Regions from separate parts of the Leptolyngbya sp. FACHB-541 genome, predicted to be linked through region 1. Evidence: riboswitches for the same ligand, from Rfam matches in the RefSeq annotation. Region 1 holds a riboswitch; the other holds the start of a gene.
The links. Region 1 has a riboswitch for cyclic di-AMP ahead of H6G00_RS28730 (photosystem II S4 domain protein). Riboswitches for the same ligand answer to the same signal wherever they lie in the genome.

Region 1 (4,417 bases):
TGCCAACGGCACCATCTCTAGAGGGGTAGCTTCTACATGAGGATTTTCGCAGCAGCGACCACAGCCCGCGGGACAGTGAAGCTGAGTAGCTGCCTGAAATGCGCCGGTCTGCTGATCAATCTGTTCGTACAGATCTATGACTTGTTTAGCAATTTCGTCTATCGCTGTTTCCTTCGCCATACTTCTTGCAATGCAGGAAGAGGTGTAGCTACAAATCTAGATTGGCGATCGCCGGAATTCCTAAAACCGCGCAGGGAAACCCTTTGGACCATTGCGAAATTAGAGGATGGCGAACAGAACGGCAACCCAAAACAAGGACATCAGCAGATTCGGCGATCGCCACCTGCTTTAACTCCTCGGCGCAATTCCCAATCCGCAAGTGAGTATTTAGTGATCCGCGCCATTCCTCAGCTAGGCACCGAGCCTGCCAAAGAATCCGGTCTGCCTGCTCAAAGGGAGTTTCAGGACGGGTCAACGTTGCGGTACTAGAACGCTCTGTCTTGGAAGCATGCAGCAATTGTCTCCCACCATTTCCTTTAGAGTTCGATCGAGTTGTTTTGGTTAGGGTTGCAACCTCATCGACTACATAAACCACATGCACCGTTACTTGCTTTTGAGTTGCTAAACGAGTTTGGTGCGCCATCCAAAAAGTCAGATCTAGAGCCGTTTGGCTGCAAGGAGAACCCGTATAGCCAACCATCAGATTAATCGACTCTTGAGCTAGCTCCTGCGACTGAAAATTAGCTGCCGCAGACACTTCTGGCTCTGGTAACAGCAGCATTTGCTCGACCAGGTTGCGTTGACCTAGCGTACCTTGCAGACGAGCTAACATCGGTTTGATTTTCACAGCTTTGACCTCTCCACGAAGTGAACTAGAAATGAGAGGTGGGTCAGGAAAGAAGGACTGTACCCATCTGGATAGACTTGATCCAAACAGAAACACCCTACTTGAGGAGACTCCAGCGACTCTAGCTGTATTAGCAAGTTTAGGAATACTCCCGGTTTTACAACCTTGTAAGCCTAAACGACCACTTCTACAGATAGCTTAGTCAAATCCTTGAGTTCTCCTTCCAAAGCCGACGGAGTTAGCTGACGGGCTAAGACTGGAAGGTGTCTCTCTCATATTGAGATTAGCCCCGATAAACAATTGGTTCCTCCGCTTCAAACCTACCAATAGGTTTGGATTAGGCTCCCACTCAACTACTAAAACAGAACTGAAATAGAACCAAACGTGCGTGAATCTACAGAAGCATTCACCACTCATTTAGAGTACGAGATTTTTGGGCAAATGCCCATGGCAACTCATACAACGTTTGATAAATTAACATGTTTCGGGTGAGCTTCTAACTATCTTGCGGTAGATGCCTTATGGCTGAGGCGTTTGAGCCAATTAGCGATCGCCAATCTATCTCGATCTGCAATTGTCTTTTAGATTACATATTCGGGCTATTCAATACATATTCAACACATTGGGTTGACGAAGTATCTAACTAGAGGCTATCCTGTCATCAAACTGAATAGGTCAGCTTAATCCGGGTCTTGCGATTTTCTTTAACGCACTTCCTGGAACGGAGGAACCAAATTTGGGGCTTATCTCTGAGGTTAATTGAGAAGGACATCTCTCAGTCCTAGCCCGTCAGCTAACTTCGTCGGCATTGAGGGGAGATTGAAAGGTCAGCATTTTTTCACAATGCACCGATCTAATCATGATCCTGAACAGGCTTCAGCACCATTGCTGTGTCTGTTCAAACGTTTGAGCAGCGGGGTTTTTCCTGCGTCTGTCGGGCTGAGTCAGGTAGAGAACTGAGCAGTAGTCTATAAGCTGCTGCCTGACGAAGTCTGTTGCTCAAGTCAAGTTTGACCAGCGTGAGGGGCGATCGCTTTGCGGTGCGCCCCTTTTTCTTTGGAAGATGCAATTCTTAGAACAAATCGCTGTAGGGGCGAACGGCGGTTCGCCCTTACCTGTGTGTTATTCATCTAGAAAAACGCTGTAGCTGTAACAGTATTAAAATTAGAGCTTTAAGGCGATCGCTCAATTATGCTGCCTAGAGAAGAACTGCTTCAGGGAATCGAAAATCGAGACAGCGCTGCACGGGTCATTGACCAGGCAGATCAGGCTATCAAAACCTGGGAGGTGGTCTGTACCGATTTTCTTTCGCCGCCTGAGTTAGCTGAAGTGCAGCAAATGTTTGCACGGCTGACCGAGGTGCAACTGCTGGCTTGGGGAGGCTATCCGCAAGCCGAACGTCAGCGTGTGGCGATCGCTCGTCCTGAAATTCCTTTAGATCAGTCTCAGGTGGCGATCGCCGCGCTAGACATTGCCGGAAACTTTCTGTTTGACTCAGCGACTCATCGCGACTTTTTGGGTGCGCTGCTAGGCACGGGACTGGTGCGCGACAAGGTGGGCGACATCATTGTTTTGGGAGAACGGGGTGGACAGGCGATCGTCGTTCCTGAACTGGTCGAATTTCTGGAAATGAGTCTGACGCAGGTACGCTCAGTTCCCGTCAAAACACGGCAGATTGACCTGAGCGAACTGAAAATCCGGGAACCCAAAAAGAAAGAACTGACGACCGTAGAAGCTTCTTTGCGGCTAGATGCGGTTGCCTCTGCCGGGTTTGGCATGTCACGCAGCAAAATGGCTGAAATGATTAGTGGCGGAGATGTGCGGGTCAACTGGAAGGACGTTACCCAGCCCAGCCATCAGCTTAAATCGGGCGACCTGGTCGCGATTCGGGGAAAAGGGCGATTGGAAATTGGTGAAGTCGCTGTAACGAAGAAGGAACGCTATCGGGTGCAGTTGACTCGTTTTGTCTAAACTCGTTTTGTCTGAATCTAAAAAGTGTGAATGCACTTCTCATCAGATGCATTCACACACTCCATAGCGTTAAGAACGCCGTACATTCAAACAGCACCAATCCTTCCTGCGCCAGAGTGTTGCAACAATCCAGCCGCTTTGCTCCAGCGTGTCAGCGACGGGTTTTACCTGGTCAAGCAAAATGCCGCTGAAAATTCCCCAGGTGGTGGGTTTGACGATCGCTTCCATTTGCGGAATTAAATCAATGATCACTTCCGCCAAAATGTTGCAGAGAATTCCGTCTAATGGCTCAGACGTAAGCTCTGGCAGTCGCTCAATGCTGCCCTCAACCGCAACTAAACGGTGTGGCTCAATTTGATTTAGTTCGCGGTTGCTTTCGGTAGACATCACCGCCAAGGGGTCATTGTCAACCGCATAAATTTGTTTTGCACCGAGCAACAGTGCGCCAATCGAGAGAATGCCAGAGCCGCAGCCAATATCTGCAATCACGGCACTACCTGGCTCACCCAAACGCATCTCTAAAGACTCAAGGCAAAGCTGCGTAGTGGCGTGTGCCCCAGTGCCAAAGGCAACCCCCGGATCGAGCCGCAAAATCTTGCGATCGCTAGCCTCAGGATTGGGCAACCAAGCAGGATTGATCAGCAGGCGATCGCCCACCTCTTGAGGCTGCCAATGATCCTTCCAACTGCTAGACCAATCTTCCTCCTCAATCAAATGCCACTGCATTGCAGGAATCGGCAACTCGGCACACAGCGCATCCTGTCGCAACAGCAGCGACAAAGCCGCCAAATCTAGCAACTGCGCCTGCATTTGCGGCAGATAAGCCTTGATTAGGCAGGAATGCCCCTTAATCTCGCTGGAGGTACCCCGACAGCCAAACACCTCCAGCCGCCAAAACACCAAATCTTCCAAAACCGGATCACAGAGAATCTGAATTTCCCACCAGCTACTTGCCAAGGTTGCTGCCTTAAACTGAGTTACTTACCCATTGTATTTCAGCCCTGTCCTTGCACTGCTCTTAAAGCTTTTTGAGTTTAAAAACTTGATTCAAAACTCAAAAACCTAATTCTGAAGTTGAAAACCTAATTTACAGACATTTTCACTTGGATAAACCACAAACCCCTGTAAGGGCAGTTCGCGAACTGCCCCTACGCTATGGCTTACCTATTGGAGAATGGCTGTAAAACTCAAAAACCTAATTCAAAATTCGTAAACCAGGTCTAAAACTCAAAAACTTGATTTAAAACTCGCAAACCTGTTTTTGTTTACCTTTTCTAGAAAAAATACTGGTGAGGAAGGCGATCGCCCACTTCACTCCCTCAAAAACTTTATAACTTATCAACTTGACTAAATACCGTCCGCTCAGATATGCTCTCACGTTAAGGTTGTCTTTTTTACTTACGGCAACCCGGCTAAACCCAAGAATCTAGCGCCGCTCAAAGCTGTTACGAGCAGCAGTGAGCGACTAACCCCCAAACTGGTCTAAGCAGTCTGGCGGCTAATGGTGAATTTTAACACTCCCTTAGCCACCCCGACTTGTCATGTCAAAAAAGCCGTTGCTTATCCTTTAGGACATGAAAGTGAAATTAAACTCACTTT
Region 2 (4,417 bases), on a different contig from region 1:
CGTTTGGAATTTGCTTGCTAACAGCACCAAGTTCACGCCTCAACACGGACTAATTGAAGTTCGACTAGAGCGCATTGCCACTAACGCTGTGATTACTGTAAGCGATACTGGGGAAGGCATTCGTTCAAATTTTCTGCCTTACGTTTTTGATCGCTTTCGTCAGGCAGAACAGGCCACCACTCGGTGTCACGGCGGATTAGGTTTAGGACTGGCGATCGTGCGTCAATTGGTAGAAATACACGGAGGAACGGTTGAAGCAGACAGCCCAGGCGAAGGGCAAGGAGCCACTTTCACAGTCACTTTGCCTTTGCTGGTAAACAAAGAGGAAGTCAGAGGATGGGAAGAAATTTACCCTTCCAACCTCTCACCCTTTCATCCCCTCCTGGGTTTGCAAGTTTTAGTAGTTGATGATGAAGCAGACAACCGTGAATGGATAGCTGTTGTGCTGAAGGATGCTGGCGCAAACGTCAAGACAGTCACCTCAGCCAATGAAGCTTTGCAAGTGATTCAACAGTCGCAGCCCGATATTTTAATCAGCGACGTGAGAATGCCAGAACAGGATGGCTATGCGCTAATTCGTCAGGTACGGGAAATCGAATCAGAGCGCCCAAACTTGATCCCAACTACCGCAAAGCACGCTCACCTTCCGGCGATCGCCTTAACTGCTTATGACAGAGAAGATGATGATCGCAAGCAATTGCTAGATGCAGGCTTCCAGCTTCAGCTACCTAAGCCAGTTGAGCCCACTGCACTGGTGGCAGCAGTAGTCAGTCAGATTAAGTGCGTTTGAGCCCGGGATGCTTTGCGTTACTGAACCACCACGTCTTCTGACTCTTGCAGCTTCTTCCCGATGCGAGGTTCTGTGCCTGCCATCAATCGCTGAATGTTGCTGCGGTGCCGCCAAATGACATAAAGCCCACCTGCGATCGCCAACAGCTGATAGGGCAAAGGCTGATTCAGTGCCACGATGAGAACACAGCCTGCGATCGCCGCCACAATCGATCCCAAGGACACAATTCTAAACAGCGCCAACACGACCCCAAAGGCTGCCAGTGCGCCCAACCCGACCATCCACGACATCGCCAACAAAACACCTAGCCCTGCTGCAACTGATTTGCCGCCGCTAAAGCCAATCCAGATTGATTTGCTGTGTCCAAAGATGGCAAGCAATCCAGCGATTGTTACCGCCCAGGGCACCCAGATTTCTAGATCAATCGATGCGGGAGTCGTAGCAACCACCGCTGGCAATGTATAGAGCCAACGCGTGAAGGCGATCGCCCCCACTCCCTTCAACACATCAATCAGCAGCACTGCCAGCGCTGGCAGTTTACCTAGCGTTCGCAAAACATTTGTCGCACCCGTCGAGCCAGACCCATGCTGCCGAATGTCAATTCCTTTCAATCGCCCAATCCAGTAGCCCGTGGGAATAGCGCCCAGCAAGTAAGCCACGACCACTACGATACCGCCCCACATTGCCCACGTCGCCATTAGGACAAGCCTCACTCAAAGCAAAAGCAAAATCAAACAGTGTTGCACCATCAGTTTACCGTGCTGTCACAGGCTTTTGTTTCGGTCTGTCAAAAGATGCATTGACGAGCCTAAAGGGCAGTGTTACCTTATTTGGAAATCGAATAAGTAAGTCAGCCTAATCTGGGCTTATGTTTGTTTGCGATCAGTCACAAGCAAAGTTCAGAACGGAGGAACCAAATTTTGGGGCTTATCATTGCTTGATGTAGGGTTTTCGGGTTTAGGGATGATCATTTTTCCCTTGATCTTCATCCTCCATCTTCAATGAGGGACACCTCTCAGTCCTCGCCCGTCAGCTAACTCCGTCGGCATTGAGAGGAGACTGAAGAATCAGCATTTTTACTACTGCTAGATACTTCAGTGTCCTCATGTGTATGCAAGGGACGCTTTTTTGTGCGCTCGAATCGGAGTGGCACAGCGTTTCTTAGTCTGCGATCGCCTCTCGCACTCTCAGGAGGATTCCATGCTGCTGCAATTCAACATTCAGGTCATTCTTGTCGCTGCTCAAGCAACGTGGCGGCGATCGCTTCGCCCAGCACTAGTGCGAGACTCTGTGCTGCTACCAATATTGGGGTTTGCAGGACTCATTCTGCTGTGGTGGATTATTGCAATCTTCCGAAGCGAACTCATGCCTACTCCCTGGCAAGCCCTGGTTGCAAACCTTGATTACATCCTGCATCCTTTCTACCGACGTGGACCAGGGAACTTAGGAATTGGCTGGTTGCTAGCAGCAAGCCTGCGCCGGGTCCTGATTGGGTTTGGGCTGGGTGCCCTGGTTGCCATCCCCGTTGGCTTCCTGATTGGTATGTCAAGGCAAGCCATGCTAGCGCTAAACCCGATTATTCAAATCCTCAAGCCCGTTTCCCCACTGGCTTGGCTGCCGATCGCCCTTGCTATCTTTAATCTGGCAAACCCTTCCGCCATTTTTGTTATTTTCATTACGTCACTCTGGCCCACCATCATTAACACAGCTTTGGGCGTATCTAGCGTTTCTAAAGACTACATTAACGTCGCACGAGTGCTAGAAATGCCTCGCTGGAGACAAGTCATTAAAATTATTCTGCCAGCCAGCTTGCCCTACATTTTCACCGGGCTGCGGATCAGTTTAGGGATTGCCTGGTTAGTCATCGTCGCAGTCGAGATGTTGACAGGTGGCATCGGCATTGGCTTCTTCGTTTGGGATTCCTGGAATCGACTCAACCTAAGTTCTGTATTTCTGGCAGTAGTTGTAATTGGGGTTACAGGACTGGTTTTAGATTACTTCGTCAGCAGAATCCAAGTTTGGGTAACGCATCGTCCTATCTCCCAAACCTAATCCTTTGGCTACAAATCAATCTGTGGAACGAGCTTCTTGACCGTTTTGACCAAGCAGAAAAACTGCTCTACAGGCAACCAGAAATTCTGAACTTTAGCTACTTTTTGCGTCACCCCATACCCAGCAAGAGGGCCGAGCATGACTACTCTTTTTGATAACCCCTGGAGTCGGCGGAGATTTCTCAAACGATTTGGCGCGACCGCAACCGGATTGGCACTAGCTTCCTGCGCCACAGGTAGCACCAGTTCAAACATCCTCACTCCCGCGGCCCAAGCGATCGATCAGGTTGTTGATCCCGGTACGTTAGAAAAGCCAAATCTGACTATTGGCTATGTCCCGGTCAATGACTGTGCGCCATTTGCGATCGCCCACGAAAAAGGCTTCTTCCACAAATATGGGCTAAACGTCAAGATGAACCGGGAAGCAAGCTGGGCCACCTCCCGCGATGGCATCATCTTTGGTCGCCTCGATGCCGCACCTGTCGTCTCTGGTGCAGTCACCAACGCCCGCAGTGGAGCCGAAGGCGCACGTCACGCGCCGCTGTGTGCCGCCATGACGATTCACCGTCACGGCAACGCCATGACCATGAACAAGGCGATGTGGGAGAGTGGCTTGCGTCCCTGGCAAGAATACAACGGTGACCTGGAAACTTTTGGTCAGGACTTTCGCCGACATTTTGGTAGCCTGCCTCCAGAACGGCGAGTTTGGGCAGTCGTCCTTAGTTCTGCCATTTATGAATACTTCATTCGCTATCTGTCAGCAGCAGCAGGGATAAATCCGCTAGATGAGTTTCGTATCATCATTACGCCGCCGCCCCAAATGGTTTCCAACATTCGCATCGGTGCAATGGAAGGCTACATGGTGGCAGAACCCTGGAACACCCGCGCTATCAGCGGCAACGAAGGCGTTGGTTTCACCTTTGCCCAGGGGCGAGAAATTTGGCAGGGGCACCCAGACCGTGTGTTGGGAGTAATGGAGTCCTTCATCGAAGAAAACCCCAAAACCTATCGCTCATTGGTCAAGGCCATGATTGAAGCCTGTCAATATTGCAGCAATCCTGACAACCGCCAAGAGGTTGCTCAAATCATCACAGGTATCTCCTACACGGCTGCCAAACCCAAAACCTGCCAGGCACCCCCAGCCATTACTGAAGACAACATTGGCTCTTTGCCTGACTGTGTTACCAAATTCACGGGAGCTGCCATCCTGGGGAACTACAACTACGGCGGGTTTGATGAAAAAGAGCGGCTAGTCGAAGCGCCTGACGAGACAACTATCTTCTTCGATATGCCTTCGACCGTTTCTACGGTACCCAATGATCACTCTACGTTTCTCTGGCAGTCGCAAAGCATTTGGCTTATGACCCAGGCTACCCGATGGGGACAAATTTCAGAATTTCCTAGAAATGCGGAAGAACTGGCTAGACAAGCTTGGAGAACTGACTTATATCGTGAGATTGCCGCAGAAATGGGCATTGAGTGTCCGGCTGATGATTACAAAGTTGAACCGCCAGAGGCATTCATTGACAACATCGGGTTTGACCCCAGTGATCCGGTTGGCTATTTGAATCGTTTT

Region 2: linked by a shared signal. The riboswitch ahead of ntrB (nitrate ABC transporter permease) and the one ahead of H6G00_RS28730 (photosystem II S4 domain protein) in region 1 are both predicted to bind cyclic di-AMP.

What each region holds. Positions count from the first base shown of each region.
Region 1 is NZ_JACJPC010000131.1:2,085-6,501, reverse strand. Features, by position in the region: gene H6G00_RS28740 (YkgJ family cysteine cluster protein) at 1-180, opposite strand, end outside; gene H6G00_RS28735 (universal stress protein) at 209-847, opposite strand; cyclic di-AMP (ydaO/yuaA leader) riboswitch at 1,060-1,201, opposite strand; cyclic di-AMP (ydaO/yuaA leader) riboswitch at 1,515-1,670, shown strand; gene H6G00_RS36325 (hypothetical protein) at 1,852-1,977, opposite strand; gene H6G00_RS28730 (photosystem II S4 domain protein) at 2,039-2,818, shown strand; gene prmA (50S ribosomal protein L11 methyltransferase) at 2,888-3,775, opposite strand.
Region 2 is NZ_JACJPC010000112.1:24,712-29,128, forward strand. Features, by position in the region: gene H6G00_RS24540 (ATP-binding protein) at 1-790, shown strand, start outside; gene plsY (glycerol-3-phosphate 1-O-acyltransferase PlsY) at 808-1,488, opposite strand; cyclic di-AMP (ydaO/yuaA leader) riboswitch at 1,672-1,853, shown strand; gene ntrB (nitrate ABC transporter permease) at 1,991-2,842, shown strand; gene H6G00_RS36270 (hypothetical protein) at 2,851-2,982, opposite strand; gene H6G00_RS24555 (ABC transporter substrate-binding protein) at 2,981-4,417, shown strand, end outside.